4 regions of the Micromonospora echinospora genome follow, and region 4 is predicted to be linked to each of the others. Evidence: riboswitches for the same ligand, from Rfam matches in the RefSeq annotation. Region 4 holds a riboswitch; each other region holds the start of a gene.
The links. Region 4 has a riboswitch for cyclic di-AMP ahead of GA0070618_RS09465 (C40 family peptidase). Riboswitches for the same ligand answer to the same signal wherever they lie in the genome.

Region 1: another riboswitch for cyclic di-AMP. It lies ahead of GA0070618_RS00630 (C39 family peptidase); the one in region 4 lies ahead of GA0070618_RS09465 (C40 family peptidase).
Region 2: another riboswitch for cyclic di-AMP. It lies ahead of GA0070618_RS07230 (coiled-coil domain-containing protein); the one in region 4 lies ahead of GA0070618_RS09465 (C40 family peptidase).
Region 3: another riboswitch for cyclic di-AMP. It lies ahead of GA0070618_RS18125 (coiled-coil domain-containing protein); the one in region 4 lies ahead of GA0070618_RS09465 (C40 family peptidase).

What each region holds. Positions count from the first base shown of each region.
Region 1 covers NZ_LT607413.1:142,719-150,393, forward strand. The annotation lists gene GA0070618_RS00610 (ABC transporter permease) at 1-88, shown strand, start outside; gene GA0070618_RS00615 (ABC transporter ATP-binding protein) at 81-890, shown strand; gene GA0070618_RS00620 (bifunctional cytidylyltransferase/SDR family oxidoreductase) at 1,017-2,585, shown strand; gene GA0070618_RS00625 (CDP-glycerol glycerophosphotransferase family protein) at 2,631-4,319, shown strand; gene GA0070618_RS00630 (C39 family peptidase) at 4,421-5,272, opposite strand; cyclic di-AMP (ydaO/yuaA leader) riboswitch at 5,467-5,605, opposite strand; gene GA0070618_RS00635 (hypothetical protein) at 5,965-6,723, opposite strand; gene GA0070618_RS00640 (hypothetical protein) at 6,877-7,350, opposite strand; gene GA0070618_RS00645 (acyltransferase family protein) at 7,361-7,675, opposite strand, start outside.
Region 2 covers NZ_LT607413.1:1,620,244-1,627,918, forward strand. The annotation lists gene GA0070618_RS07220 (hypothetical protein) at 1-83, shown strand, start outside; gene GA0070618_RS07225 (YibE/F family protein) at 248-1,564, shown strand; cyclic di-AMP (ydaO/yuaA leader) riboswitch at 1,730-1,860, shown strand; gene GA0070618_RS07230 (coiled-coil domain-containing protein) at 1,865-2,875, shown strand; gene GA0070618_RS07235 (carbonic anhydrase) at 2,955-3,635, opposite strand; gene GA0070618_RS07240 (helix-turn-helix transcriptional regulator) at 3,802-4,155, shown strand; gene GA0070618_RS07245 (hypothetical protein) at 4,323-4,700, shown strand; gene GA0070618_RS07250 (hypothetical protein) at 4,853-5,641, shown strand; gene GA0070618_RS07255 (pyridoxamine 5'-phosphate oxidase family protein) at 5,717-6,136, shown strand; gene GA0070618_RS07260 (C39 family peptidase) at 6,316-7,056, shown strand; gene GA0070618_RS07265 (hemerythrin domain-containing protein) at 7,238-7,675, shown strand, end outside.
Region 3 covers NZ_LT607413.1:3,996,452-4,004,126, forward strand. The annotation lists gene GA0070618_RS18105 (cellulose binding domain-containing protein) at 1-2,043, shown strand, start outside; gene GA0070618_RS18110 (maleylpyruvate isomerase N-terminal domain-containing protein) at 2,190-2,828, shown strand; gene GA0070618_RS18115 (hypothetical protein) at 2,898-3,305, opposite strand; gene GA0070618_RS33510 (hypothetical protein) at 3,533-3,676, opposite strand; gene GA0070618_RS18120 (STAS domain-containing protein) at 4,011-4,382, shown strand; gene GA0070618_RS18125 (coiled-coil domain-containing protein) at 4,566-5,639, opposite strand; cyclic di-AMP (ydaO/yuaA leader) riboswitch at 5,644-5,775, opposite strand; gene GA0070618_RS18130 (cation diffusion facilitator family transporter) at 5,929-6,843, opposite strand; gene GA0070618_RS18135 (HelD family protein) at 7,049-7,675, opposite strand, start outside.
Region 4 covers NZ_LT607413.1:2,067,195-2,074,869, forward strand. The annotation lists gene GA0070618_RS09450 (zinc metalloprotease) at 6-989, shown strand; gene GA0070618_RS09455 (pyridoxamine 5'-phosphate oxidase family protein) at 1,053-1,607, opposite strand; gene dcd (dCTP deaminase) at 1,703-2,281, shown strand; gene GA0070618_RS09465 (C40 family peptidase) at 2,400-3,311, opposite strand; cyclic di-AMP (ydaO/yuaA leader) riboswitch at 3,454-3,586, opposite strand; gene GA0070618_RS09470 (C40 family peptidase) at 3,857-4,873, opposite strand; gene GA0070618_RS33390 (hypothetical protein) at 4,982-5,131, opposite strand; gene GA0070618_RS09475 ((Fe-S)-binding protein) at 5,302-7,497, opposite strand.

The sequences.
Region 1 (7,675 bases), 1.9 Mb from region 4:
GCTGATCGGCACCGCCTGGGCGCTGATCGCCTTCTTGGGCGGGTACGTCTACTTCTGGCGCGGCGAGAAGGAGTACGGTCGTGGCTGAGCACAACCAGGTCACCCCCGGCGTCGCCACCGTCGCCGACCAGCGCATCCCCACCGTCATCGCCGACGACGTCCACCTGATCTACCGGGTCTACGGTGCCGGCACCCCGGGCAGCGGTTCACCGGTGGCCGCCCTCAAGCGGATCGTCACCCGCACCAACGCGCCGAACATCCGCGAGGTGCACGCGGTCAAGGGGGTCAGCTTCACCGCGTACCGGGGTGAGGCGATCGGGCTGATCGGCAGCAACGGCTCCGGCAAGTCGACCCTGCTGCGGGCGATCGCCGGCCTGATGCCGGTGAGCCGGGGCGCGATCTACACCCAGGGGCAGCCCTCCCTGCTCGGCGTCAACGCCGCCCTGCTCAACGACCTCTCCGGCGAGCGGAACGTGGCGCTCGGCTGTCTGGCCATGGGCATGACCCCGGCACAGGTCCGCCGACTCACTCCGCAGATCATCGAGTTCTCCGGGATCAACGAACGCGGCGACTTCGGCTCCCTGCCGATGCGGACGTACTCCTCCGGCATGTCGGCCCGGCTGCGCTTCTCCATCGCCGCCGCGAAGAAGCACGACGTGCTGCTGATCGACGAGGCGCTGGCCACCGGTGACGCCCGGTTCCGCCGACGCAGCGAGGACCGGGTCCGCGAGCTGCGCGCCGAGGCGGGCACGGTGTTCCTGGTCAGCCACGCCATCGGCACCATCCGCGACACCTGCGAGCGGTCGATCTGGCTGGAGTCCGGCGTGATCCGCATGGACGGCCCGACCGACCAGGTCGTCGCGGCGTACAACGAGTTCATGAAGAAGTAGCGTGTGGCGGCCTGCCCCCCGGTGAACACCGGGGGGCAGGCGCGTTCGGCGGCGGAGCTAAGGTCGTACCGCGCCCGCCCGAGGAGTCGGGCACGGACGACGGCGCGTGGATCAGTGAGGATCACGATGACGCAGGACCACCCCAACGGAGCCGGCACCGGTACGGAGGCCCCGCCTCCGTGGCGCCCCTCGCGGACGGTGGCGGTGGTGCTGGCCGGCGGGACGGGCTCCCGGGTCGGGCTGGGCATCCCGAAGCAACTCGTCAAGATCGCCGGCAAGCCGATCATCGAACACACCATCGCGGTCTTCGAGGCGGCTCCCGAGATCGACGACATCCTCGTGCTGATGGCCCCCGGCTACGTCGACGACGCCCGCGCCATCGTCGAGGCGGCCGGTTTCCGCAAGGTCCGCCAGGTCCTCCCCGGCGGCGGGACGCGCAGCGACACCACCCGGCTCGCGCTGGAGGCCATCGGCCCGGAGGACTGCAACATCCTCTTCCACGACGCGGTCCGCCCCCTGCTCAGCGGACGGATCGTCCGGGAGTGCGTGAACGCGCTCTGGACCTACCAGGCGGTGGACGTGGCGATCCCCTCGGCGGACACCATCGTCGAGGTGGGCGAGGACGACTGCATCACCGGCATCCCGGTGCGGTCCCGGCTGCGGCGCGGGCAGACCCCGCAGGCGTTCCGCTCCGGCACCATCCGCGAGGCGTACCGCCGGGCGGCCGACGACCCGCACTTCGCCGCCACCGACGACTGCGGCGTGGTGCTGCGCTACCTGCCCGAGGTGCCGATCAGAGTGATCGACGGCGCGGACGAGAACATCAAGGTCACCCACCCGGTGGACGTGCACCTGGTGGACAAGCTCTTCCAGCTCGCCGCCGCGCGGGCACCCCGTCCGGTGGACGAACACCGGTACACCGAGGAGCTGACCGGCCGGACGCTGGTGGTCTTCGGGGGCAGCTACGGCATCGGCCACGAGCTGGCCGAACTGGCCCGCCGCTACGGCGCGCAGGTCTTCCCGGTCAGCCGCTCCACCACCGGCACCCACGTCGAGCGGGACGCCGACGTGCAGGCGGCGTTGCGCACCGCGTTCGAGGCCACCGGCCGGATCGACCACGTGGTGGTGACCGCCGGGATCCTGGAGAAGGGCGCCCTGGCCGAGATGGACGAGGCGACCATGGACCGCCTCCTCCAGGTCAACTTCGTCGGGCCGGTGACCGTCGCCCGGCACGCGCTGCCGTACCTGCGCCAGACCAGGGGGCAGCTGCTGCTCTACACCTCCAGCTCGTACACCCGGGGCCGGGCCCGGTACGCGCTCTACTCGGCGACCAAGGCCGCGCTGGTCAACCTCACCCAGGCCCTCGCCGACGAGTGGGCCGAGTTCGGCGTCCGGGTCAACTGCGTCAACCCGGAACGCACCGCCACCCCGATGCGCACCCGGGCGTTCGGCGCGGAGCCGGAACACACCCTGCTCGCCGCCGCGACGGTGGCCCGGGCCTCGCTGGACGTGCTGCTGTCCGACCTCACCGGCCAGGTGATCGACGTCCGCCGCTCGGCCGACGATCCGGTGGTGCCGGCCCAGACCGGGCCGGCACCCTCCGCCGGACCCGCACCCTCCGCCGGGCCGGCACCCTCCGCCGGATCCGCACCCTCCGCCGGGCCGGCACCGTCGGCCGCGCCGTCGGCCCGCTGAACCCGCGCTCCCCCATTCCACGCGACAGGCAGGAGAGTCAGCGAGATGCGTGGCACCCTGGTCCGGAAACTGCTCGCCCGGTGCCTCACCGTGGGCCTGGCGGTCCTGGCCTTCCTCCTGGTCGCGCTCACCGGGGCGACCCTGCCCGGGCTGGTGCTCGCGGTCGCCGCGCTGGCCGCCGGGGTGTGGGAACGCCGGGTCCGTCCCGGTGCGGACGTGGTGGCCGAGTCCGTCCTGGTCGCCGCCGGCGTCCTGGTCGGGTACGCCCGCCGCCTCGACGCCGGCTTCGACCCCGCCTTGGTGGCGACCGCGCTGGTGCTGCTCGCGCTGGTGCTGCTCGACGGCCCGCTGCGGGACGCCGGAGGGCTGGAGATCCGCACCGCCAACCTGCCGGTACGGCCCGGACTGACCACCACCCACGTCGGCACGGCGATCCCCGTGCTGCTCGGCGCGGTCGCGCTCGGCGCGCTGCTCGCCCTGCCCAGCTGGTACGCCCTGGTGGTCAGCCTGCTCGTCGGCGGACTGGCCGGAGTGGTCGGGATGCGCCTGGCCCGCCGGCGGTTCCGCCCGTCGGCCGCGGCCAGCCCGGTGGCCCGCGCGCTGGCCCGGCACCAGCCGGAGTTCCTGCTCTACTTCTCCGCCCCGCCCGGCTCGGAGTACCAGGTCACCATGTGGCTGCCGTACCTGGAGCGGATCGGCCGGCCGTTCCTGGTGCTGCTGCGCGAACCGGAGTTCCTGGCCCCGATCGCGGCGGCCACCCGCGCGCCGGTGGTGTACTGCCCGACGCTGAAGGCGATCGACGAGGCGCTCGTCCCCAGCCTGAAGGTGGCGTTCTACGTCAACCACGGGGCGAAGAACGCCCACTGCATCCGGTTCACCCAGCTCACCCACATCCAGATCCACCACGGCGACAGCGACAAGGCCCCGAGCGCCAACCCGGTCTCGGCGATCTTCGACCGGAACTTCGTGGCCGGGCAGGCGGCGATCGACCGGTACGCCCGCGCCGGGGTGCACATTCCCCGGGAGAAGTTCGTCGTCGTCGGCCGCCCCCAGGTGGAGGCGATCGGGGTACGCCGACCGCCGGTGCCGATGCCGGCCCAGCCGACCGTGCTCTACACGCCCACCTGGACCGGGCACCACGCGGACGCGAACTACTGCTCGCTGCCGGTGGCCGAGGCGGTGGTCGGGCGGCTGCTGGCCCGGGGCGCGACGGTGATCCTGCGGGCCCACCCGTACACCGCGCAGAACCCGGAGTCGGCACGGCAGCTCGCCCGGGTGGAGGAGTTGCTCGCGGCGGACCGCTCCCGCACCGGCCGGCAGCACGTCTGGGGCACCGACGCCAGCCGGGCGATGAGCCTCGTCGACTGCGTCAACCGCTCCGACGCGCTGATCTCGGACGTCTCCGGGGTGATCTCCGACTACCTCTACTCCGGCAAGCCGTACGCGGTCACCGACATGGGCGCGGACGGCGACGCGTTCACCGAGCGCTTCCCGCTGGCCCGCTCCGGCTACGTGCTGCGCCGGGACCTGGCCGACGTCGACGGCGTGCTGGAGCAGCTGCTCGGCACCGACCCGCTGGCCGAGGCGCGCTGGGCGATGCGCACCCACTACCTGGGTGACTTCCCGATCGAGTCGTACGCCGAGGGCTTCCTGGCGGCGGCCCGGGCGCACCTCGCGCCGGCTGCCGTTCCGGCCACCCACCCCGACCAGGCGGACCAGCCGGTCGGCGCGTAGCTGTCTGTGGTGGTTGGTAGCAGGGGTCCCCTGTTACTCCTTTCTGAGTAACAGGGGACCCCTGCTACCACCCGGCCGGCGGTTACGACCGTGGCGTGGGCTCAGGCGGAGTAGCCCCGGGTGGCGGCCCAGTGCGCCAGGCTGATCGTGGTCATCCAGTACGAGCCGGCGGCGGCGTTCGCCGGGTCCGCGATCTTGACGGTCCGGCCGTTGTCCCGGTAACCGACCACGGTCAGGTAGTGCCCGCCGGGGTAGGAGTGCCAGCCACCGGCGACGTCGGTGGCGGAGCCGGCGATGTTGACGACGACGGCGTACCCGTTGCCGACCGCCCGCACCACGTCGGCCTGGAGCCGGTCCATCTGGGCCGGCGTGGCCGCGCTACCGGGGATCGTCCTGGTCCGGTAGACGTCCCGGCCGACCAGGTCGTTCAGGACGCGGGTGGTGTCCTCGGCGGAGTTGGTGCCGGCCTGGGTGGTGTTGAGCCGCTGGGCGAGGTCGTCCTGGCTGCGGACGACGTCCCGGGCGGTCAGCGCGATCCGGGTGGCGGCCGGGCCGCAGTAGTAGAAGGTGGTCTGCTCCTGGTACTGGATGTCGAGCACCTTCGACGCGGGCGGCTTCGGCGGGGTGGGGCTGGCCGTCAGGTCCGGGTTCGACGAACCGGTGGCGGTGGGCGACGCGGACGGGGTGGCCGGCGGGGTGGTGGCGACGGCCGACGGGCTGGCCGGGGACGCGGTGGCACGGCCGTGCTGCCGCGAGGCGGCGGTCGACCGGTCCGGCTCGGCCGCCGTGGCGACGGTGTCCTCGCGGTGCGCCGGCGGGTCGGGGTCGACGAGCAGGACGCCGGCGGTGGACGCCGCCACCAGCACCGCCGCCGAGGCGGCGACCTGGTACGACCGGCGGGCTGGGAACAGGTTGAACGGTCGCGGGACCGGGTACTTCACGGGTTCCTCCACGGAAGACAGGGGTGGAGAGCGGCGCACCCGGTCGACGCACGGCGGACCGTGCGTGGGGTCGACGTCGGTGTGGGGTGCCCGCTCGGACGGCGTCCGGGGGTGGACGCCGGAGTCAGTGCCGGCGGCGCGGGCGGACGGCCGGCGGCACCGGGGCACCGTGGAGGAGCCGGGTAACGGGGGCGTACGGCACGAGGTACTCCTTCCGATACCGCCTACCGGGTTAGCTGACGGATTCGGGCGGGAAGATCGCCCTACCACGGGTCGGCCCCGCGGATTCACCCCGGACGTACGTGGGTCCCCGGCTCGTTGCGCACGATTAGGCGGGCCGGCGCGGTGTCGCCCTTTGCGACCTACGACCGCACCAGACGGGCCGACACTACTGACGCCGCAATCCACTGCCAACCCCCGTGAGCTGGGCAAACCGCACAGCACACCCGGAAGTCGGGTACGTTCACGCGCTGACGTCGCTCAATGGGACGACCGGTTCCCCGAGTACCGTCGGGCGATTTCCGGACGGCATCGGCACAACCACCTCGGCGCACTCGACGCGGAACGGGACGCCCGGGGTCGAAGGTGCGGGAAACCGGGGCGTGGCCCGGGTCACGTCACGATCCGGTCACGCTCGCGCCGAGCGCGGCACGCCGGCCGGCGCGATCCGGCCGACCGCGCATCCCACATCTGCCCCGGCGGGGTCATCCCACCCGCGCCGGCCGCCACCGGGCGGCGAGGCGAACCGCACCGGGCAGCCGCCGGGGCGCGACGACCGTCCGGGTGCTCGCCCGGAGCCGTTCCGCCGCGAGGGACGCCTCCGCCGCCAGGGACCGCGCCGCCGTCGCGGCGACCTCCGCCTGCCGCCAGGCCACCCGTTCCCGCTCGGCCGCCGTCCGGTACTCCACCCGCCGCAGGTCGCGGACCACCCGGTGCAGGACCGCTTCCTGCACGACGGGGTGCAGCCGCGGATCCCAGCCGTTACGGCGGGCGAACACGTCGCTGAGCTGCCGCACCGACAGGTCGCCCCGCCAGTAGGCGGCCATCGCGGCCCGGTGCAGGAAGCGTTCCCGGGCGACGTACTCGGCCGGGGTGCGGGGTGTCCGGGGGGCGGGCAGGGCGGCGGCCCCGGCGAAGCGACGGGCGGCGGTCTCCGCCTCGTCGTACGCCCGCCAGGCCTGGTCGACCCGTTCCTGCGCGGTGAGCCACCGCTCCCGGCGGCGGCGGGCGGTCCGGGCGGCACCGGCCGCCGCGACGGCCACCTCCTCGGCGTACCGGCGCAGGTCCGCCGGGTCGGGGGCGGCGGGGTCGGCGGCAGCGGCAGCCGGCGGGGAGAGCGTCGGCTCCCGCTCGGGGCGGGCCACCAGGACGGTGAGCACGGTCAGGGCGAGCACGAGCAGGGCGGACCAGATGGCGGCCGCCCGGGGCACGTCGACCAGGAACTCGTAGAGAACGACGTCCACGTCGGCACCTCACGGGACACGGGAGCGGGTGGGGGCCGCACACCTCGGGCGCCGGGTCCGCTGGCGGCGGAGCCGGGACCCCCGTCGGCGGGTGCGGGGTGAGGTTCGTCGGGTCAGCTTCTCCCCGGGGGCAGGACACCCGGGATGGACGGATCAGCGACGTGGTGGGGCCCGGGAACCGACCACGCCGGCGTCGGTGGCGGCCAACGGCCGGACCGGCCGGTGTCCGGTCGACACCGGCCCGGCCGGCGGGGCGTCGGTCGCGGTGGCCGGACCGGTGGCGACGAGCGGCGTCTGGTGGTGGGTGTCCGGCCCGGCGGCGCGGACGGTGCTCGTGGTGCTGTCGGCGACCCGGCCGGAGGGCGAGGACGGCGCCAGCACGTCGTGGGCGACCGGGCCGGCGAGCGGGGACGTGCCCGGCACCCGGTGGGCGACCCGCTCCGTGGTGACGGGTGCGCCCCGGTCGACGGGGGACCACTCGGCCGGGGCGGGTGGACTCCCGGCGGGGAGGCCCCCGGCGAGGCCGCCGCTCAGCGCGAGGGCGACCGCCACGGCGAGGCTGGTGAACACCCGCAACGCCCGGCGCACCGACCACCAACGGAGGCAGCCGAGCACGACGGGAGGCACGGGAAGCAGATTACCCCGGTCGTCGGGCACCCGCGTCGATGCCGGCCGGGTCGGATTCCCCGGCCTGGTCACCGGGCGGGACGTCGGCGTGTCCCTCCCGGTCGACGCCGGCGGCCCGCTGCCGGGGCGCGACGGTCGCCGGCCGTCCCCCGGTCGCGGACGGCCCGTCGGCCGTCGTCGCGGGGCTCCCGGTGGGGGCGCGCTTCCGGCTGGGGGCGAGCAGCCGCATCATCGGGGTCTCCACCCACCGGTACAGCAGCCAGGCCAGCAGGAGGTTCAGCAGCAGGAAGCCGACCGCCACCAGTGGCCCCCTCCAGCCGGTGAA
Region 2 (7,675 bases), 450 kb from region 4:
GTACCCGGATCTGGTGTGACGCGCGACTGGGCGACGGACGGCGGTGTGTGCTGCCGATCAGGCACGACGGGAGGTGCCGGTGACCGGTGGGCGCATGGACGGGGCAGCTCCACAGCGTGCCGACGAACTCCCCACCGAGCCGCGCGGAACTCGGGCCGGACCGCCGAACAGGCTGCGAGCTGCGACTTCGGAGCCGGCAGAATGGTCCGGCCAGGGCACCCGCCACGCCAGGATCGTTGGGAGAAGCATGGGCCACGACCACAGCCGTCCCACCGCCGCCGCGCCGCCGCGCGTGCGGCGTGTCCTGATCGCGACCGTGGTCCCGCTCTTCCTGGTGACCCTGGTCGCGGCGTTGGTGCTCTGGCCCCGGGACGCCCCGTCGGTCGGCGGCGGCGAGGACGCGGCCCGCTACCACGGCACGGTGACGCGGGTGGTGACCGAGCCCTGCCCGCCCACGCCGGAGGCCCCGGAGGGGACGACGGAGGGGCCGTGCGGCACCGCCACGGTGACCGTCGACACCGGGCCCGACGCCGGGCAGCAGGTCGAGACGGCGCTGCCCGCCGGGCCGGGATCACCCCGGGTGGAGGTCGGCGACGAGATCGTCCTGGTGGTGCTGACCGACCCGGCCGACCCGACGGTCAGCAGCTATTCCATCGCCGCCCACCAGCGGGGGAAGCCGCTGATCTGGCTGGCCCTGGCGTTCGCCGTCGCCATCGTCGCGTTCGGCCGCTGGCGCGGCCTGGCCGCGCTCGGCGGGCTGGCGGCCAGCTTCGCCATCCTGCTCACCTTCGTGCTGCCCGGTATCGGCGCCGGAGAGTCGCCGCTGCCGGTGGCGGTCACCGGCGCCGCGTTGATCATGTTCGTGGTGCTGTACCTCACCCACGGGGTCACCGCGCAGACCTCCGTCGCGGTCCTCGGCACCCTGGCCAGCCTGGTGCTCACCGGTCTCCTCGGCAGCCTGGCGACCGCGTTCACCCACCTCACCGGGTACGGCTCCGAGGACGCCACCACGCTGTCGATGTTCCAGGCCGACGTCGACCTGCACGGGCTGCTCCTGGCCGGCATCATCATCGGCTCCCTGGGCGTCCTGGACGACGTCACGGTCACCCAGGCCGCCACGGTGACCGAGCTGGCCCGCGCCAACCCCGACCTCACCCGGCTCCAGCTCTACCGCGCGGCCACCCGGGTCGGCCGGGCGCACATCGCCTCGACGGTCAACACGATCGTGCTCGCGTACGCGGGCGCGTCGCTGCCCCTGCTGCTGTTGCTGACCGCCGACACGCGCGGGATCAGCGAGATCGTGACCAGCGAGTTCCTCGCCCAGGAGATCGTCCGCAGCATCGTCGCGACGCTCGGGTTGATCGCCGCCGTGCCGATCACCACCGGCCTGGCCGCCCTGGTGACCACCGCCGGCCGGGGCGGCACGCCGAGCCGCCGCCCGCCCCGGCCCGCCGGTGGACGGGACGACGCCCTCGCCGCCCTCAGCGGTCCCCGTGCCGCCACCGGGGCCACCGATTCCGCCGCCGGGCCGGGCCGCCCAGGGAACACGGATCCGGCATGGTAGAACTCCACAGAGTGACCGCCAATCGTATGATCTTGACAAATGTGACAGGAGTGACGGAAAGCAATAGGGAAATAACGCTTTTGGTCGGGATCCGGGCGTAGAACCCCACGCCCACTGTCAGGTAACCTCGCTGCCGGTTACCGCCGAAGGCGCGCACCGGCGCCAGCGGGGCCACCGCCTAATCGCCCACCGGCGAACCGGGGAACCAGGTTCATGGGGTGCATCCGCGTCAGCGGTAGGGGCCACTTCCGCCCCGAACCCGTCAGCTAACCCGGTCGGCGGTCGACGGAAGGGAACACTGTGACGGCACCCCTGCGCCGCTGGCTGAAACCTGTCGTGGCCGTGCTCGCCGCCTTCGCCGTGGCCGCCGTGCCCGCGCCGGCCATGGCGGAACCATCGAGCCCGTCCGGGCACGAAGGAGAGCAGCCGAAGCTCCTCAACGAGGTGATCGAGGAGACGAACCGCAGCTACACCCAGGCACAGGCGAAGCTGAAAGCCTCGAAGGACCGCCAGCTCAAGCTCCTGATGGAGGTCGACCGGACCCGGAACGAGCTGAAGGCGCTCACCCCGCAGGTGGCGACGATCGCCGTGCGGTCCTACATGACCGGCCGGGTCGGCCCCGCCTCCATGCTGCTGGACGCCAACACCCCCGACTCGTTCGTCAAGCGGGCCGGCGCGCTGGACGAGATGAACATGGTCAACAGCAAGAAGGTCGCCGCGGTCACCGCCGCCAAGAACCAGGCGGAACTGGCCAAGAAGGCGCTCGACGCCGAGGTCATGGAGGAGCAGAAGCAGGCCGACATCCTGAAGAAGCGCAAGCGCGAGGCGGAGAAGTCCCTCGCCCTGGTCGGCGGCATCGGGTTGACCGGTGGCCTGGTGGACGCCACCTCCCCGATCGCCCGGCCGGGTCCCGGCCGGGACAGCAACGGCAACTGGCGTCCGCTGGGCTGCACCGAGGACGACCCGACCACCGGCGGCTGCATCACCCCGCGCACCCTGCACATGTACAAGGAGGTCAAGCGGGCCGGCTTCGACATGTTCGTCGGTTGTTACCGTCCCGGCGGGCCGTACGAGCATCCGAAGGGGCGGGCCTGCGACTGGTCGCTCCAGAAGCGTGGCTTCAGCCGGTGGGACACCACGGCCGAACGGATGTACGGCAACAACCTGACCGCGTTCCTGGTCCGTAACGCCGACGTGCTCGGCATCTACTACGTGATCTGGAACAAGCAGATCTGGTTCCCGGCGAGCGGCTGGAGTTCGTACAGCGGTCCCTCGGACCACACAGACCACGTACACGTCTCCATGCTCTGACCCACCGCGCCGATTCGGGCCCCGCCTCCGTTCGACCGGAGGCGGGGCCCATTCGCGTGACCGGCCGGAGCCGGGCGGGTCAGGGGCAGGCCGAGGAGGCGGCCGGACCGGCGGCGAGAGCGACATCCTCGGTGGCGGGAATGGAGCGGACCACCCGCACCTCGCCGGCGGCCAGCCGGTACGACATGCCGACCACCGCGCACCGCCCCTCCCGCACCGCCCGGTTGAGCGTCACCGAGCGCTCCAGCAGCACCTCGACGGTGTGGTCGATGTGCATGTCGACGATCCCGTCGATGTCGTCGACGCCCTGCCGGGCGGCCTGGCGGAGGCTGGGCACCACCGCCCCCACGACCGCCCCCAGGTAACCGGGGGGCGTCGTCCCGGCGCCGTCGGCCTCCCGGGCGGCCTGCACCGCTCCGCAGGAGTCGTGGCCGAGGACGACCACCAGCGGCGTCTCCAGGACGCTCACCGCGTACTCGATGCTGCCGAGCACCTCGGTGCCGACGATGTGCCCGGCGGTCCGGACGACGAAGAGGTCACCGAGGCCCCGGTCGAAGATGATCTCGGCGGCCAGCCGGGAGTCGGAGCAGCCGAGCACGACCGCGAAGGGGTGCTGCCCGTCGGCGACGGCAGCCCGGTGCCCGGCATCCTGGTTGGGGTGCAGCGGGTTGCCGGTGACGAAGCGCCGGTTGCCCGACTGCAACTCGACCAGCGCCTGTGCGGGACTCGCCGGAGGCTGCTGTCCACCAGGAACGGCCATGACTCAATCCACCCCTTCTCCGGACCGGGACCGCACGCCCGACGCGGCTGACACGGCCAGCCACCACGGTCACACGGAGCGCAAACTACGTCAAGGGATACGTGATCTGCGTTTCAGGTGTTGACAGCGGAGGGCGCGACGCCGAATGCGAAGGGAAGGTCATAACATGACGGTCATGGCGACGACGCAGCGTGAGAACGGGAGCCAGCGGAACTGGACCTTCCTCACGAACCACGCACACGTACTGCTCGCCATCGCCCGTAACCCCACCGCCCGGCTGCGCGACGTCGCCGACGAGGTGGGCGTGACCGAACGGGCCGCGCAGGCGATCGTGGCCGACCTGGAGGCCGGGGGCTACCTCCAACGCACCCGGGTCGGTCGGCGCAACGAGTACACCGTGAACCCGGCCGGGCGCTTCCGGCACCCCGCCGAGGCGTACCAGCACGTGGGTGCCCTGCTCGCGCTCTTCACCGAACCGGGCGACACCGGTCCGGCCGCCGCCGGCCCGCTGCCCTCCTGACCCGGTCCGTCGCCCCTGGACGGTCCACACCGGATTGACGAACGCGACGCGGAGCCACGCGTCGGCGGCGGCGCGACCAGGGACGATGCGACGGGGGCGACCGGTGGATCCGGTCACACCACGGTCTCCGACGGGCAACCGGACGGATCGGGCGTTAGGTTGGAACGGTGCAGCCGCCCGCCTTCGTCCGCCCGATCGGGCCGACGATGCTGCGCGCCCTGCGTGTGCTGACCCGCCTGGCGCTGACCGCCCTGGTCCTGACGCTGGCCTTCGGCGGGACCACCGCCGCCCCGGCCGAGGCATCGTTCCCGGCCTCGCCCCAGCTCCGGCCGGTCCCGGTCGTCGGCTTCCCGCAACCGGCCGCCCGGCCGGTCGTGGCACCGCTGCCGCCCCGGCCCGCCGACGAGCACGCCGACGCCCCAGCAGCGCCGGCCCGTCCCGCCGGCGACCCGGGCACCACCACCACGGTCACCGTTCCGCTGCCGCCGCCGGCCACCGACCCCGGACAGGGTTCCGTCGGCCGACGCGGCCCGCCCCGGGTCTGACCGACCGTCCACGAGCGACCGTCCGGACGATCCCGGGCCGGTCGACGTCCGCCGTGGGCGGGGAATCCCCGCCGCGCTCGCGCGCCCCCGTGCCCGCCTGGACCGGGCACCCCGTTGAGCCCTTCCCGTCCTCCCCTCACGAGGTGCTGGTGATGCAGACCGTCCTCTCCTCCGTCCTGCTCGACGTACCCCGGGCCGCCGTCATCTGGCTGGCTCTCCTCGGCGTCATCGTGGCCGCCGTCGCCACCCTGCTCGCCCGCCCGGACCGGTTCCGCGTGGGCCGCCGCATCCGCCAGGCCGTGCTCCCCACCGAGTTGGAGGTGGCCCGGGAGCGACAGGACCTCGACCGGTACGCAGAGGAGGTGGCGGTCGCCGCCGAGCGCGCCGCGGTGGCCGCCGAGCGTCGGCGGGCCGAGTGGCTCGCCGCCCAGGAGGCGGTGGAGGCCGCCTGGCAGGCGTACCAGGACGTCGAGGCGGACCTGCGCCGCCTGGACGCCGCCGCGGCCCTGCCCCTGCCGCACACCCCGCAGACCCCGGCCGAGTACGCCGACCGGGAGCGTTACCTGCACCGGGCCGCGCTGGCCGCGTACTGGCGTCAGGAGCTGTCCGAGGAACAGCTCAGCGACGTCTTCGCGCACCGCAACGGATGGGATCCCCGGCTGCACCCGGTCGAGCAGGAACTGGTGCTGCGCCGGGCCGTCCGGGACCACCTGCTCGCCCGGCACCGGGCTGCCGCCGAGCGGGAGCGGGCGGCGTGGCACGACGCGGAGCTGACCGCCGCGTCCGCCCGCAGTCTGCGCGACGAGGCGTTCGCGGCCGTCGGACGGGAGCCCGAGACCTCCGACGTGCTCCCCCTGCTGTCCGGCACGGAGCAGCCGACGCCGGCCGGGAACCGCCCGGGTCGCCCGGAGTTCCGGCAGGGACGCGCCGCCGTCGCCTGACCAGCGAAACCGGACATCCGCCCGCACCCGGGACGGCCGTGCCATGATCGCAGTGGCCGGCAGACAGGGGACGACATGCGCCAGCGGACCGGGGGCGGACACCAGCTCGACCCGCACGACGAACGGGTCGCCGCGTTCTTCCGGGAACGGCACGTCGCGACGCTGACGACGCTGCGTCCGGACGGCACCCCGCACGTCGTGCCGGTGGGGGTGACCTTCGACCCGGCGGCCGGACTGGCCCGGGTGATCACCTCGGGGACGTCCCACAAGGCCCACCACGTCGCCGCTGCCGGACCGGAGGGGACACCGGTGGCGGTGTGCCAGGTCGACGGCCGGCGCTGGCTCACCATCGAGGGCCGGGCCGTGGTCCGGACCGACGCCCCGGCGGTCGCCGAGGCCGAACGCCGCTACACCGAGCGGTACCGCCCGCCCCGGGCCAATCCCGCCCGCGTGGTCATCGAGATCACCGTCACCCGGCTCCTCGGGACCCTCTGACCCCGCAGGCCGCGAACTCCCGGCCGCGCAGGGGCGGAATGGCCGGCGGGGACCGGTCGTTGACACCTCGGTACGCCCCGGCAGGGGCGACTTCCTGTACAGCCGAAACCCTGAATCGGTGCAGGTGTCCGCGCGTCCACCCCGTGGCGCGGACGTCGATCCCCCGAAGGAGCTTCGACATGAACTGGATGCTGCGCAAGAGCCTGCTGTCGGTCGCCGGGCTGGCCCTCACCGGCGGCGCGATCGCCGGACCGGCCGTGGCCGCCCACGCCACGCCCCCGAAGGCGGATCGTTTCCCGACCTCGTCGCCCCGGGCCGACCAGGGTGACCGGGACCGGCACGACCGGAGTGACGGCCGGGGCGACCGGAGCGACCGGGACCGCCGGGACGACCGGGACCGCGGCCGGGACGACCGCCGCCGTGAGCGTGCGGTCGGCATCGAGTACCAGGCCCAGCCGAACTTCTACTACTGCGGGCCGGCCGCGACCCGGATCGCCCTGAGCGCCGCCGGCAAGCACCTCAGCCAGGACGACCTGGCCAGGAAGCTCGGCACCACCGAGGCCGGCACCAACTCGGCCGAGGACGTCACCCGGGTGCTCAACGAGCTGACCGGCGGCGGCTACCGGACCACCGAGATCCGGGAGTCGGCGGCCAGCCCGGAGCAGGTCGAACGGCTGCGCGCCGACGTGGTCGACGCGCTGGAGGCCGGGGACCCGGTGGTGGCGAACATCAAGGGCAGCACGGTCGACACCGACGGTCGGGCGCACTCGTTCCCGGGTGGGCACTACCTGACCGTGGTGGCCTACCGGGACGGCGGCGACGTCGTCCGGATCGCCGACCCGGCCGACCCGGTCGGCGAGTACTGGATGACCACCGAGCGGCTCGCCCACTGGATCGCCGAGCGCGGATACAGCTCCTGACCAGCGGCTCACCACACTGACCGCCGGAACGCCGGGGCCGGTCTCCCTGCCGGGAGGCCGGCCCCGCGTCGTGCCCGCCCCGGCGGCACCGCGATCCCACGGAACGTCGCGGATTGGTCGACGGAACGCAGGGTACGGAAGGGAGCATCCGCAACGATTCGCACGGGTAGGGGGCAACGACATGACCAACCCAGAGGCCATGGCGGGACGGGACGTCATCGACGTCCTGACCGCCGACCACCGCGAGGTCGAGGCGCTCTTCGTCGAGCTGGAGAGCCGACAGGGCGCCCCGGAGCACCGCCGGCAGCTCGTCGACGTGGTGATCGCCGAACTGGTCCGGCACAGCGTCGCCGAGGAGGCGTACGTCTACCCGGCTGCCCGCAAGGCGCTCCCCGACGGTGACCGGATCGCCGACCACGAGATCTCCGAGCACGCCGACGCCGAACGCACGATGAAGGACCTGGAGTCGGTGGACCCGTCCGACCCGCGTTTCGACCAGCTCCTCACCCACCTGACCAGCACGATCCGGCACCACGTGCAGGACGAGGAGACCGACCTGTTCCCCCGGCTGCGGGCCGCGTGCGCGCACGAGGAACTGGTGGAGCTCGCCGACAAGGTG
Region 3 (7,675 bases), 1.9 Mb from region 4:
ACGGCCGGCAACCCGACGCAGACCGTCTACGTCGGCGTGGCGGACAAGCAGAACCCGGTCTACCGGAGCACCAACGGCGGGACCACCTGGGAGCGGATCCCCGGCCAGCCCACCGGGTACCTCGCCCACAAGGGGGTGGTCGACCACGTCGGCGGCCACCTCTACATCGCCACCAGCGACACCGGCGGCCCGTACGACGGGGCCAAGGGGGACGTCTGGAAGTTCACCCGGGCCACCGGCGCGTGGACGCAGATCAGCCCGATCCCGTCGAGCAGCACCGACGCGTACTTCGGCTACAGCGGCCTGACCATCGACCGGCAGAAGCCGAACACGCTGATGGTGGCGACGCAGATCTCCTGGTGGCCGGACGCGATCTTCTGGCGCAGCACCGACGGCGGCGCGACCTGGAGCCGGATCTGGGACTGGAGCAGCTACCCGAACCGCACCAAGAAGTACACCATGGACATCAGCTCGGTGCCCTGGCTGGACTTCGGCGCGAACCCGTCCCCGCCCGAGGAGGCCCCGAAGCTGGGCTGGATGAACGAGTCGGTGGAGATCGACCCGCACGACTCCAACCGCTTCCTGTACGGCACCGGCGCGACCATCTACGGCAGCACCGAGCTGACGAAGTGGGACACCGGCGGCACGTTCACCATCAAACCGATGGTCCGGGGGCTGGAGGAGACCAGCGTCCTCGACCTGGTCAGCCCGCCGAGCGGCGCGCCACTGGTCAGCGCCCTCGGTGACGTCGGCGGGTTCCGGCACGACGACCTGACCGCCGTACCGGGGAAAATGTTCACCCAGCCGGTCTTCACCAGCAGCACCAGCCTCGACTTCGCCGAGACGAAACCGGCGGTCATGGTACGGGCCGGCAACTTCACCGACGCCGACCGTCCGGGCGACAGCCACGTCGCCTTCTCCACCGACGGCGGCGCGAACTGGTTCCAGGGCAGCGAGCCGGGCGGGATCAACAGCGGCGGGACGGTCGCCGCCGCCGCCGACGGCAGCCGGTTCGTCTGGGCCCCGGGCGACGCCGGGCAGCAGGTCGTCCACTCGGTCGGCTTCGGGAACTCGTGGACCGCCTCCACCGGCCTTCCGGCGAACGCGGTCGTCGAGTCCGACCGGGTGAACCCGCAGAAGTTCTACGGCTTCAAGGCCGGCACGTTCTACGTCAGCGGCAACGGCGGCGCGAGCTTCACCGCCTCGGCCGCGACCGGGCTGCCCGCCACCGGGAACGTGAAGTTCAAGGCGCTGCCCGGCCGGGAGGGGGATATCTGGCTGGCCGGCGAGGGCGGACTGTGGCGCTCCACCGACTCCGGTGCGACCTTCACCAAACTGGCCAGGGTCAGCACGGCCGGCAACGTCGGCTTCGGCAAGGCCGCTCCCGGGCGGACCTATCCGGCGCTGTACCTGTTCGGCACCGTCGAGGGGCAGCACGGCGTGTTCCGCTCCGACGACACCGGCGCGACCTGGGTGCGGATCAACGACGACCGGCACCAGTACGGCAACGCGGGCGAGGCCCTGACCGGTGACCCGCGCGTGTACGGCCGGGTCTACCTCGGCACCAACGGTCGGGGCATCCTGGTCGCCGACCGGCTGGGCACCGACCCGACCACCCCGCCACCCACCAGCACCCCGCCGCCGACGACGCCTCCGCCCACGACCCCGCCGCCGACGACGCCTCCCCCCACCACGCCTCCCCCCACCACGCCTCCGCCGACCACCCCGCCGCCGGGCACCGGCTGCGCGGCGACGTACCGGGTGACCGGCTCCTGGCAGGGCGGCTTCCAGGGCGAGGTGACCGTCCGCAACGCCGGCACCACGTCGATCTCCGGCTGGACGGTGGGCTGGACGTTCCCGAACGGTCAACAGATCAGCCAGATCTGGGGCGGCCAGCACACCCAGAACGGCTCCTCGGTCTCCGTCCGGGACGCCGGCTACAACGGCGCGCTCGGTGCCGGAGCCAGCACCGGATTCGGCTTCCTCGCGAGTTGGACGGGGACGAACGGGGTGCCCGCGACACTCACCTGCGTCGCCCGCTGAGCCGACCGACGCGACCGGTCCGGCTGAACCTGGAACGACCCGGCCGGTCCGCTCGGTCCGGCCCGACCCGGACGGCCCCGGCACGTGCCGGGGCCGTCCGCCGTCCGCCGGTACGATCAAGCGTCGGACCACGGAGGGGTGTGTCGATGAACCAGACCAGGACGGCGTACCTGACCGCGGCCCGCTCGGCGGTGGCCCTGATCGCCGAACCGGTGGTCGCCCGGCGCTGGGCCGAACCGAGCGCGCTCGACGGGCTCCGGGTGGGTGGGCTCGCGGCGCACCTCGGCGCGCAGATCCTCCGGGTTCCGACGGTGCTCGACCTGCCCGTCCCGCCGGGGGAGCCGCTCGACCTGCTGACCCACTTCGGCCGGGTGCCGTGGATCCACGCCGGGCCGGACGCGGAGGCCAATGTGGCCGTCCGGCGGATCGGGGCGACGGCGGCCGAGGCCGGGCCGGACGCGCTGCTGGCACAGGTCACGGCGACCCTGGACGAGGTGGCCCCGGCCGTGGCCGACGCCCCGGCCGACCGGGTGGTGGCCGTGCCGCCGGGCGGGTGGGGCCTGACCCTCGACGACTACCTGGTCACCCGGCTGCTGGAGATCGCCGTGCACTCCGACGACCTGGCGGTCAGCGTCGGAATCGACCCGCCCGAACTGCCCGCCGAGGTGATCGACCCGGTGCTCGGCCTGCTCACCCGGCTCGCCGTCCGGCGACACGGCCAGCCGGCGGTGCTGCGGGCCCTGTCCCGGGCGGAGCGGGCCCCGGCCGACATCACCGCCATCTGAGTTCGTCGCAACCGCGCGAACCCCTGGTCACCAGCACGGTGGCCAGGGGTTCGTCGGGTCGGGCCGGGCTCAGGTGTCCAGGCTGGCCGGCGAGTTGGGGCGGTCGACGTCGACGAACTCGATGTCCTCCGCCTCCCGGTCGCCCCGGGCGGCGACGGCACGTGCCGCCGATCCGGCCGCCCAGCCGATCGCCGCCCCGGCCAGGGCTGCGCCGACGAGCAGTGCCCAGGGCAGCGCGGGCCGGCGGCCGGCGAGCGCGTCGAAGGCGCGCACGGCCCGGCGACGGGCCTCCTCGGCAGCGGTGCCGACCAGGTCGCCCGCGTCGTCGGCGAAGGTGAGCCCGTTCCGCCGGGCGGAACGGGCGGTGTCGCGCACGCTGTCACCGGCCGAGTTGACCGCGGACGTCAGGTGTCGCCACGCCTGGTCCGCGATCCGCTCGGGCCTGCTGCGGCGTTCCAGCAGAGTGGATCCGATCATCCTGGTTACCTCCTCGGGGTACCGGCGGTCACGGCGGACCACGGCGTCGGGCCGGCGCGTCGGCGTCCACCCGTCGGTCAGTCGCCCGTCCGGGTGGACGGCCCGGTCGGGCCAACGCGGGATACCACGTGCCCCGTCCGGCGTCCGGACAAACCCGTCCGGTGATGTCGATCACCGAGGGTCATCGGTGTCCCCCGGATCCGGGCGGCCGGACAGGGCGCTCCGGATCAGCGCAGCGTCACCACCGCGACGCCGCGGGCGAAGTCGTCGTCGTCATCGTCATCGTCGTCGCCTGCCCCGCCGAAGCCGCAGGCCAGCACGAGGGCGAGCAGGGCGCCGACGCCCGCCAGTCCGAGCAGTCTCTTGATCATCTATGGCTCCTTGGTCGATGCCGGTTCCTCCGGTGGGGCTGATGCTAGGCAGGCCGGTCAATGGCTGGTGGGAGGTGGACCGTACCGTCCAGGCGCGCCCGGACGGACGGATGCGCACCGCCCCGGAAAGCGACCGCTAACCTGGGTGCTGGTGCGCGGAACCCGGGATCGGGTGTTCGGGGAGGGAAGGAGCGTCGGAAATGGGCGACTTGTCGCTCCTGATCCGTGAATTGCTCATCCCCGGGGGTGGCGACCGAGGCTGTCGGAGGAATACTCTCGGTCGCGGCCCGCGTACTGATGAGGCGCCCGGACACGGGCGAGTGGAGGTGCTCGCGTGAGCCTGTCGATTGTCCAGTCGGTCCTGCCCGGTGGCGTCCTGGAGATCGCCCCGCGTGGTGAGATCGACGTCGACACCGCGTACGAGGTACGCGAAGCCGTCGTCGAGGTGCTCGCCAAGAGCCGCCCGGCGCGGATCGAACTCAACATGAGGTTGGTGACCTTCATCGACTCGGTCGGGATCAGCGCGATGGTCGCCGGCTTCCAGACCGCCGAGGTGAGCGGCGTCAAGCTGGTCGTCACCGAGCCCAGCCGGTTCGTCCACCGGCAGCTCTGGGTGACCGGCCTGCTCGGCCTCTTCGGCGCGCCGGAGCCGTACTTCGCCGGCGCCACCGCCGCACCCGAGCCCGAGGTGCTGCCCGGCGCCTGACCGGTGCGCGCCGCCCTCGTCGGGGCGGCTCAGGCGCACGACACGCCGAGCCGGGTGCAGCGCACGCAGCCACGTGTCGTCGCCGGTTCCTCTTACCGTGGCCCGGGTTCCCCGTGACTGCCCCACGCCGACAAAGCGGACGGCCCGCCACCCCTTCCGGGGTGACGGGCCGCGCCGGGTGACTCAGTAGACCGACAGGTGGACGTGGTTGGTGTGGTCGCTGGACGGGTCGCCGCCCGCTCCGCTGTACGACTTCCACCCGCTGCTGGGCAGCCAGATCTGCCGGTACCAGATGACGTAGAGGACGCCGAGCCGGCTGGCGTTGTTCTTGAAGTACGCCGCCAGGTTGTCGCCGTACGTCTTGTCGCCGCCGGTGGCGTCGCCGCCGAAACCGTTCTTCTGCGCGGCGAAGTCGCAGGCCCGGCCCTTGGGGTGCTCTCCGGAGCCGCCGGGGCGGTAGCAGGAGACGTACCGGGTGAAGCCGGCGGCCTTGGCCTGGTTGAGCGCGTGCAGCGTACGCGGGGTGATGCAGCCGTCGGCGGGTGTCGGGTCGTTGACGCTGCACGACTCGGGCGGCCAGGAGCCGTCGGGGTTGCGCGGCGCCGGCTTCGCCGTGGCGGACCGGGTCGAGTTGCTGCCGCCGCTGGGGGTGCTGGCCGCCGCCTTCCGGTTGGCGACCACCAGTGCCTGCTCGGCCTGCTGCTTGCGCTTCTCCATCACCGCGACCTGCTTGCGCTGCTCGGTGATCTCCCGGTTCAGCGCCGCCTTGGCCTGGTTGGCCTGCTCCCGGGTGCTGAGCAGGCCCCGCAGTTCGCGGTCCTCGTTGGCGGCCACCGCGTCCAGCGCGGCGACTCGGTCCATGAAGCTGTCGGGTGAGTCGCTGGTCAGCAACGCCGAGGCCGGCCCGAGCCGGCCGGTCCGGTACGCCAGCCCGGCGATCACGCCGACCTTCTGGTCGCGGACCGCCAGGTCCTTCTCGATGGTGGCCAGCTGTTCGTTGATCTTCTGTTGACGGGTGACCGACTTCGCGAGCGCGTCCTTCGCGTCGAGCCACCCCTTGCTGGCCGCCTCCAGTTGGGCGCGCAGTGCCGGGGTGCCGCCCTCGGGGTCGTCCCCGGGTGCCCTGGCCGTCAGTGGAGGTGCCGCCGCGGCGGGGGCCACGACGGCCGGCGTGGCCGCGACGCCGAGGGCGACTGTCGCGGCGATCAGTGCCGCCATCCGGGCGGCGGTACGTCGTACGGGTGCCACTACTGGCATGCACATGTCCTTCCGTCAGCCGCCGACCGGGTTAGCTGACGGGTTCGGGACGGAAGATCCCTACCGCTCACGCGGATGCACCCCAAGAACATGGTTCCCCGGCTCGCCGTCACCGGCGATTAGGCGGCGGTCACCGCAGGCGCCGGAGGGCGCCGCCCGGCGGTGACCGGGTCCGAGACTACCGAAGCCGCTATCCCAGGGGCAGCGTTGGCCACACCACTCCCGCGAGATGACATCGGCATAACTGGCATAGCGGGACAATACACTTCCAGATTTAAGTCTGTCCTAATTACCACTCGACCCGGCCGCAGACACCCGGCGATTCGCCGGGTTCGACCTGGAGTGTGGCGTGGTCGATGTGGAAGTCCTCGTGCAACGCGGTCCGTGCGGCGGCGAGCACGCTGCCGACCTCGACCGCCGGGTCGGTGGTCAGGTGGGCCGAGGCCACCTCCATCCCCGAGGTGAGCGTCCAGAGGTGCAGGTCGTGCACCTCGACCACGCCCGGGACGGCGCTCAGCCGGTCGCGTACCGCGCTGACCTGGAGGTGCTCCGGCGCGGCCTGGACCAGGATGCGCAGCGCCGCCCGGCCCAGCCGCCAGGTCCGCGGCAGGATGAAGACCCCGATCGCCACCGCGACCAGAGGGTCGGCCCACCACCAGTCGGTGAGCGCGATGACCACCGCGGCGGTGATCACGCCGACGGAGCCGAGCAGGTCGGCCACCACCTCCAGGTACGCCCCGCGCAGGTTGATGCTCTCCTTCGCGCCCTCGCGCAGCAGCGCGAAGGCGACCAGGTTCGCCAGCAGGCCGAGCGTCGCCACCACCAGCATCGGCCCGGTGGTCACCTCCGGCGGGTCGCCGAAGCGGCGGACCGCCTCGACGAGCACGTAGACCGCTACCCCGGAGAGCAGGACCGCGTTGGCCAGGGCGGCGAGCACCTCCAGCCGGTAGAGGCCGAAGGTGCGCTGCGGATCCCGGCCGGCCCGCCGGGCGGCGGTGATCGCGGCCAGCGCCATGCCGATGCCGAGCACGTCGGTGAACATGTGGCCGGCGTCGGAGAGCAGGGCCAGCGACCCGGTCCCGAGCGCGGTCACCGCCTCGACCACCATCAGGGTGGCGAGCAGGCCGAACGCGGCCCAGAGTCGGCCGGTGTGCCGTTGTGCGGCGTGCGCTATCCCGCCGTGGTGGTCATGACCTGCGCCCACGCCCTCACCCTCCGTTCCCCGTTCGGTCCGGACCCAATGTATGTTCACATCGCTATGTATGCAAGTAACTGCCGGCAAGGCGCCCGGAAATGCGGAAGCAGGCGTGGTAGCAGGGGTCCCTTGTTACTCATTCATGAGTAACAAGGGACCCCTGCTACCAGCGCGACGCCTCGGGAGGCGGCCGGCCGGGGTGGGACAGGGCGGGTCAGTCGACCGGATCGATGGTGGTGAGCCGCTGGGTGGCCCGGGAGAGCGCCACGTAGAGGGTGCGCACGCCCGAACCCGGGTCGGCGCGGATCTCGCTCGGGGCGACCAGCGCCACCCCGTCGTACTCCATGCCCTTGGCCTGGAGGCTGGTCACCACCTGGAGGCGCGGCGAGTCCAGGTGGGCCAGCCAGCCGGCCACCTCGTCCCGGCGGGGCACCGGCGTGATCACGCCCACCGTGCCGGCCACCTCCGCCAGCAGCGAGGCGACCGCCTCGGCCGTGCGCGTTGCGAGCTGCTCCGCCGGCACGGTCAGCGCCACCGGGTGCACGCCGGTGGACCGGACCGCCGTCGGCAGCGGCAGGTCCGGGTGGACGGTACGGATCTCCGCCGCCGCCACCGCGAAGATCTCCGCCGAGTTGCGGTAGTTCGTGGTCAGGGTGAACTCGTGCCGCCGGCGCCGGCCGAGCGCCTGGTCGCGGGCCCGGGCCAGCTCCGCCGGGTCGCCGGTCCAGGCGGTCTGCGCCGGGTCGCCGACCACGGTCCAGGACGCGAGCCGACCCCGCCGGCCGAGCATCCGCCACTGCATCGGTGACACGTCCTGCGCCTCGTCGACCACCACGTGCGC
Region 4 (7,675 bases):
GACACATGGGCCTTCGTCCTAACCTGTTGACCCGGCGTGTGGCCGGCGTCGCCACCACGACCCTCGCCCTGCTGCTCAGCACGGCGGCAATCGGTGTCGCTCCTGCGGCGGCCCATGCGGACCACGCGGACGAGGCCTGCGTCGAGCCGGCCGACACCCATGCCCACTCGAAGATCAAGCTCGGTGGCATCGCCAAGCACGAGCCGAACGAGCTGAGCCCGCAGCAGGTCCGTGAGCGCGAGGCGGACCTTGCCGCCGTGCTGGCCGCCCGGGCCAAGCGGACCGACCTGAAGCAGGGTCCGGTGGCGAACGCCTCGATCACGATCCCGGTCGTGGTGCACGTGATCCAGCGGGACAGCACCCGGGCTGGGGGCAATATCCCGGACTCGATGGTCAATTCGCAGATCAGCGTGCTGAACCAGTCCTTCAGCGGTGCGACCGGCGGCACGGCCACCGCGTTCGCCTTCCAGCTGCAGAAGATCAACCGGGTCACCAACCCGGCGTGGTACCCGATCGTGCAGGGCTCTTCGGCCGAGCGCTCGATGAAGACCTCGCTGCGTGAGGGCGGCAAGGGCACCCTCAACATCTACCTCGGCGAGCTGAGCGACGACCTGCTCGGCTGGGCGACCTTCCCGACCCGCCGGCTCAGCAGCATGGACGGCGTCGTCGTGCTGAGCGAGTCGCTGCCGGGCGGCACCGCCACCAACTACAACCAGGGCGACACCGGCACCCACGAGGTCGGCCACTGGCTGAACCTGTACCACACCTTCCAGGGCGGCTGCTCCGGCTCCGGCGACAGCGTCTCGGACACCCCGGCGGAGGCGTCGCCGGCGTTCGAGTGCCCGACCGGCCGGGACACCTGCACCACCGCCGGTGTGGACCCGATCACCAACTTCATGGACTACACCTACGACTCGTGCATGTACCAGTTCACCGCGGGCCAGGCCAGCCGCATGCTGACCGCATGGAACGCCTACCGCGCTGCCTGACGCTCCTGACGTACCGTCCGGTGCCGGCTCCGTCCCACGGAGCCGGCACCGGCGTTTCCGGGCTCAGGCCGCGGCCCGGTGCGCGGCCCGCCGCCGCCCGACCCGTGGTCCTGGTGCGGACGGCTGACCGACCGGCGAGTCACGTGCCCGAGGGTCCAGCCAGACCTGGACCGCCGGACCGCCCTGCCCCGCACCGGGAGCCTCCGGCCCGACGTGATCGCGTCGGGCGAGCATCGCCACGTCGACGGTGAACTCGAACAACCGCCAGTCCGCCCGCGGCTCGGCCCGGAAGCACTCCGCCAGCCGGGCCACCCGGGCCTGGTCGGTGACCGGCCGGGCGTGCCCGGCCACGTACGCCTCGTCGTCGCTCTCCTCCGGAGGGAACGAGTGCAGCGCGTACCGCCCGTCGCGCTCCAGATCGCGGCGCTTCGGGGAGTCGATGACGAAGCAGAAGAGCCCCTCGTCGGTGATGACCGGGGAGACCGGGTGGACCCGGGGGCCACCGTCGGCCCGGACCGTGGCCAGGTAGCCGAAACCGGGGCCGTACTGCTGCAGGAGAAGGCGGATCGCGTCGGCGAGGCGGGGCTCGTCGGTGGCGAACTCGGACCAGGAAGCCATACCGACATTCTATCGAACACACGTACGAGAGAGCAGCCCGACGCGCTGGTCACCCACCGGATCGGGGCGACTGCGGCACTAGATATGGTGGTGCGATGCTGCTCTCCGACCGGGACCTCGTCAGCGAGATCAAGGCTGGCACGCTGGCGCTGGAACCGTTCGACGCGAGTCTGGTGCAGCCCTCCAGCATCGACGTACGCCTGGACCGGCTCTTCCGGGTCTTCAACAACCACCTCTACACGCACATCGACCCGGCGATGCAGCAGGACGATCTCACATCCCTGGTGGAGGTGCCCGAAGGCGAACCCTTCGTGCTGCACCCCGGCGAGTTCGTGCTCGCCTCCACCCTCGAAGTCATCTCGCTGGGCGACCAGCTCGCCGGCCGGCTGGAGGGCAAGTCGAGTCTGGGCCGGCTCGGCCTGCTCACCCACTCGACCGCCGGTTTCATCGACCCGGGTTTCTCCGGCCACGTGACGCTCGAACTCTCCAACGTGGCCAACCTGCCGATCACGCTCTGGCCCGGTATGAAGATCGGACAGCTCTGCATCTTCCGACTCTCCTCCCCGGCCGAGCACCCGTACGGCTCCGCCGTCTACGGCTCCCGCTACCAGGGGCAGCGCGGTCCCACCCCGAGTCGGGCCTGGCGGAACTGGCGCACCTGGCCCACTCGCTGACTCCACCCGCCTTCCCGCCACCCGTCGTTCTGCCGGTGGGGCGCGCGTCGCTTCGCCGGGTGCCTGCAGGGGTCCCCTGCTACGCAGAAAGCGGTAACAGGGGACCCCTGCTACCACCTCAGCCGGGGCGGCCGTAACTGTGCACCGGGCCGTCGTCGACCCGCTTCATCTTCACCGGCGCGCCGGCCCGCGAGGCGTGCACCAGCCAGCCGTTGCCGACGTACATGCCGACGTGGTGCAGGTCGGAGTAGTAGAAGACGAGGTCACCGGGACGTAGTTCGCTCCGGCCCACCCGGGCGGTCACCCGTCGCTGCTGGGCCGCGTTGTGTGGCAGGGCGACCCCGGCCCGGGCCCAGGCGGCGAGCGTGAGCCCGGAGCAGTCGTACGCGTTCGGCCCCTCGGCACCCCAGACGTAGGGCTTGCCGATCTGCGCACACGCGAACGTGACAGCCTTTCCGGCGGCGCCACCCGGGTAGGCGGCCGGGCAGGGGGCGGGACGCAGGCTGGTGCCAGCGCCGCTGCCGTACGCCTCCAGGCGCATCTTCTGGAGGCGGGCGATGTCGGCGTCGATCTGCCGTCGCTTCGCGTCCAACTGGCGTTCGGCCTGGCTGAGCTGCGTGACCAGCCGGTCCAGCGGAGCCTTGCGGGCGCTGAGCTGGTCCCGCAGTTCGACCACGTGGCGGATGTCGGCCTGCTGCCGACGGGCGAACTGGTCGAGCAGTTCGAGTTGGTGGACGACGGTGGCCGGTGTCGGGTTCGCCAGCATGGCGTTGAGGGCGGAGGCGTTCTCCCCCTTGTACGCCCGTACCGCGAGCCCGCCGACCTTGCTCATGGCCTGGTCGACCTGACGGCTCAGCGGCCCGATCCGGGCGGCGAGCGCACCCGCCTCCCGTCGTTTGACGGTGAGCGCCTGGCGGGTGGCGTTGTGCTGTTCGATGACCGGTTCGAGGGCGTTCCACTCCCGGTCGATCTGGCGTTCGATCTCGGCGACCGAGGGTTCGGCGTGGGCCACGCCGGCGCCGCCCGTCACGAGGACGGTGGCTCCGACGAGGACGGTGACGACGGTGGTGAAGCGGGACCAGCATGGACGCGGCGCAGCCGTCGTCCGGGCAGCCGGGGCCGTCCGGACGGACGATCGCCGCGGGGCATGGTGTGCCACCGGGCTCCTGACTCCTTCTTCCGTTGACCGCCTACCGGGTTAGCTGACGGGTTCGGGCGGGAAGGGAGCGCCCTACCTTGGGTACGGATTCACCCCGATGGTGCTGGTGGTTCCCCGGCTCGCTCGTGCTGTGGCGACGTTTCTCGTTGTGGCGACGTGCCGGTCGGCCGGCTCCTTCTCCAGCAGACGGCCGCCGTCGTGCGACTCGGCGGTGTCGAGCCGTTGCCGCCTCGGACTGGCGGACCTGTCACCGGCTCGGCAAGTGCCGAGGTTAGAGACGACCGTCGTCGATCCGCAACACGGTTCGCGGGAGTGCTATCTGCTAATTTCCGACAGTAACCACTGTGGGCGTCGGTCGTTCGCCCGATGCGAAGGGGTCCCCGGCCGTCGGCCGGGGACCCCTTCGGGAGACTCGGTCAGTAGGGGCGGCGGAAGCCTGCGACCGGCATGTGGTTGATGCTGGCCACCTGCACCGGCTTGCCGGCTCGCGGGGCGTGCACCATGATGCCGTTGCCCAGGTAGAGCCCGACGTGGTGCAGGTCGCTGAAGAAGAAGACCAGGTCACCGGGGCGTGCCTCGGCGCGGCTGATCACCTTCGTCTCGCGCCACTGCGCACCGGTGAAGTGGGTCAGGTGGATGCCTGCGGCCTTGTAGGCGTACTGGGTCAGCCCGGAGCAGTCGAAGGAGTTCGGCCCGGTGGCGCCCCAGACGTACGGGTCACCGACCTGGGCGCAGGCCGTCCTGATGGCGGTGTTGGCGGCGCTGCTGATCACGCCCTTGATGAGCGGGCAGCCGGGGGCGCTGACTGCGGTCTTCGGCATGGACGCCCGCAGCCGCTTGATCTCCGCATCGATCTTGGTCTTCTTCGCCGCCAGGTCCTTCTCCTGCTGGGTCTGGCTGGTGATGATGGTGTCCAGCTTCTGCTTCTCGACCTCGTACTTGGTCCGGATCTCCACCACGCCCTGGAGTTCCTTGCGCTGGTGGGCGGCGAGTCGGTCGAGCATGCCCATCTGCTCGGCCAGGGTGCCCGGCTTGGCGCTGACCAGCAGCGCGCCGATCTCCTGGGACGGGCCGGTCATGTAGTGCCGGGAGGCCAGGGCCCCGATCCGGTTCATCGCCATGTCGCTCTGCAACGCGAGCGGCTCGATCTTCTTCTCGAGGTCGGCCGACTTCTTCTGGTTGACCTTGAGCTGGCTGCGGACCTCGTTGTACTTCTCGATCGTGGGCTCCAACTGCTCCCACTGCTTGTCGATCTGCGCCTCGATTTCCTCGGGGGTGGGCGCGGCGTACGCGGGGGCAGCGAGCAGGCCGGCACCGACCACGGCGGCGGCGGACAGGGTGACGAGGGTGCGAACGAACCGGCGCAACCCACCCGGACGAGTGGGGAGCCGATCCGGTGCGTGACGCTGAGGGGGCAGGGTTGCCACCGGCACCGAACTCCTTTGGCGACCAGACCACCGGGCGCCCCGCGAGGGAGAGGATGGCGGGGCAGACGATCCACAGCGGCCGGTGCCCCACATTAGGGAAGCAACGGGCCGATATCAAGGCGAGGGGGCCTCGTATGACGCTCCGGACATCATGCGGACACCCACCGTGCAGGCGCCGCCAACGATGGCGGTCAGGACATCGTCGAGGGCCAGGGTGATGTTCTTCGGCACCATCTCGCCGACCACGCCGTGCAGGAACACCACGGCCTCGCCGCAGGCCCTGGGGTCACCACGACGTAGCTGTGGAGCTGCCCCGTCTGTGCTAGCCGCGGTCACGGGTAGCGCAGACGGGGCAGCTCCACAGCGTCGGTAGGGGTGGGTCTCCCGGCGCGGGCCCAGGCCGGCCCGACGGGCGCGAGTCCGAGCGGCTCGGCTCAGCCCGTGACCGGCTCGACCTGCTGGCCGTCGCGGTCCTGCGCCGGCTTCACCGAGCGGAGCAGCACGCTGGCGACGTCGACGACCTCGACCTGCTCGCCGGCGCCCTTGCCGTTGACCCCGTCGTTGAGCATCGTCGAGCAGAACGGGCAGCCGACCGCGATGGTCTTCGCGCCGGTGGCCATGGCCTCCTCGACGCGGTCCACGTTGATCCGCTTGCCGATCCGCTCCTCCATCCACATCCGGGCGCCACCGGCACCACAGCAGAAGGAGCGCTCGCTGTTGCGGGGCATCTCGGTGACGGGCTCCTGCACGGAGGAGCCGAGCACCTCGCGCGGCGGGGCGAAGACCCGGTTGTGCCGGCCCAAGTAGCAGGGGTCGTGGTAGGTGACCCCGCCGTCGACGGGCTGGACCGGGGTGAGCTTCCCGGTGGCGACCAGGTGGGCCAGGAGCTGCGTGTGGTGCACCACCTCGAACTCGCCGCCGAGCTGGCCGTACTCGTTGCCCAGAGTGTTGAAGCAGTGCGGGCAGGTCGCGACGATCTTCCGCTTGGCCTTCTCCCGGCCTTCGAACGCCTCGTTCAGGGTCTCCACGTTCTGCTGGGCGAGCATCTGGAAGACGAACTCGTTGCCGATCCGTCGGGCCGGGTCACCGGTGCAGGTCTCCCCCTCGCCGAGGATGGCGAAGCTCACGCCGGCCTCGTGCAGCAGCGTGGCGACGGCCCGGGTGGTCTTCTTGGCCCGGTCCTCGAACGCGCCGGCGCAGCCCACCCAGAAGAGGTACTCGAAGTCCTCCACCTCGCCGACCCGGGGCACCTGGAAGTCGAGGCCCTTGGTCCAGTCCTCCCGGGTGTTCTGCGGTGCGCCCCACGGGTTGCCCTTGTTCTCCAGGTTGCGCAGCATCACGCCGGCCTCGGAGGGGAAGCTCGACTCGATCAGCACCTGGTAGCGCCGCATGTCGACGATGTGGTCGACGTGTTCGATGTCGACCGGGCACTGCTCGACGCAGGCGCCGCAGGTGGTGCAGGACCAGAGCACGTCCGGGTCGATGACCCCACCTTCCTCGGCCCCACCGATCAGCGGCTTCTCCGCCTCGGCGAGCGCGAGCACGTCCACGTGGGCGAGTTGGGCCGCAGTGGCCTTCTCCTCGCCGGTGAGGTCCTTGCCGCCCCCGGCCAGCAGGTACGGCGCCTTGGCGTACGCGTGGTCGCGCAGGCTGAGCACGAGCAGCTTCGGGGAGAGGGGCTTGCCGGTGTTCCAGGCCGGGCACTGCGACTGGCAGCGACCGCACTCGGTGCAGGTGCTGAAGTCCAGCAGGCCCTTCCAGGTGAACTGCTCGACCTGGGCCACCCCGAACTGGTCGGACTCCGGGTCGGCCTCCTCGAAGTCCAGCGGCTTGCCGTTGCTCGTCATGGGCCGGAGCGCGCCGAGGCCGGAGCCGGCCCGGCCCGGGTCACGCTTGAAGAAGATGTTGAAGAAGGCCAGGAAGCGGTGCCAGGCCACGCCCATGGTCACGTTCAGCGCGATGACGATGAGCCAGGTCATCGAAATCATGATCTTGATGAGGGCGGCGACGCTGACCCCGGCCTCCCAGTCCGGCAGCACCGCGCCGACCGCGTGGCTGACCGGCGTAGCCCAGGTCGGGTACTCGAAGTGGTCGGTGGCGACCTTGAAGCCCCGGATCAGGAAGCCCATGATCAGAACGGCGAGGACCACCGCCTCGACGAAGTAGCCCTGCCACATGGTCGAGCCGGTGAACCGGGAGCGTCCGCCCGTCCGGCCGGGCCGGTTGCGGATCCGGATGGCGATCAGCACCACGATGCCGACCACACCGAGGATGCCGATCAGCTCGGTGACCAGACCGTAGGCCGCCCAACCCCCGATCAGCGGCAGGCCACCGGTGGGTGAGACCACCTCGAAGTACGCCTCGAGGACCAGCAGCGAGAGCACCACGAAGGCGACCATGACGAACCAGTGGGCCGCACCCACCACGCTCCAGCGCAGCATGCGGGTGTGTCCGGCCGTCTCGGCCAGCATCGTCCTGGTCCGGGTCAGCGTGTCGCCGAACCGCGCCGGATCCGGCTGTCCGAGCCGGACGACTGCGACGATCCGCAGCACCGCCTGCACGGCCAGCCACACCGCCAGTGTGGTGATGGCGGCGGCGAGGATCGTCGTGACGAGCTGGACGCTGCCCATAGCGTTGGCCTCCCCGGTCTACTGCCTGGCGAGCGGTTCGGCGACCGGCGTCGGGGGGCCGCGTCGCCGGCTGACCACCGCGAGCCCTGACCTTGACCGGCCGATGACGTCGCTCCGCTCCGTCATGCAGTGCAGCCTACGCGCAAGGTTACCCAGTAGTAACGTGAGGAACCTCGCA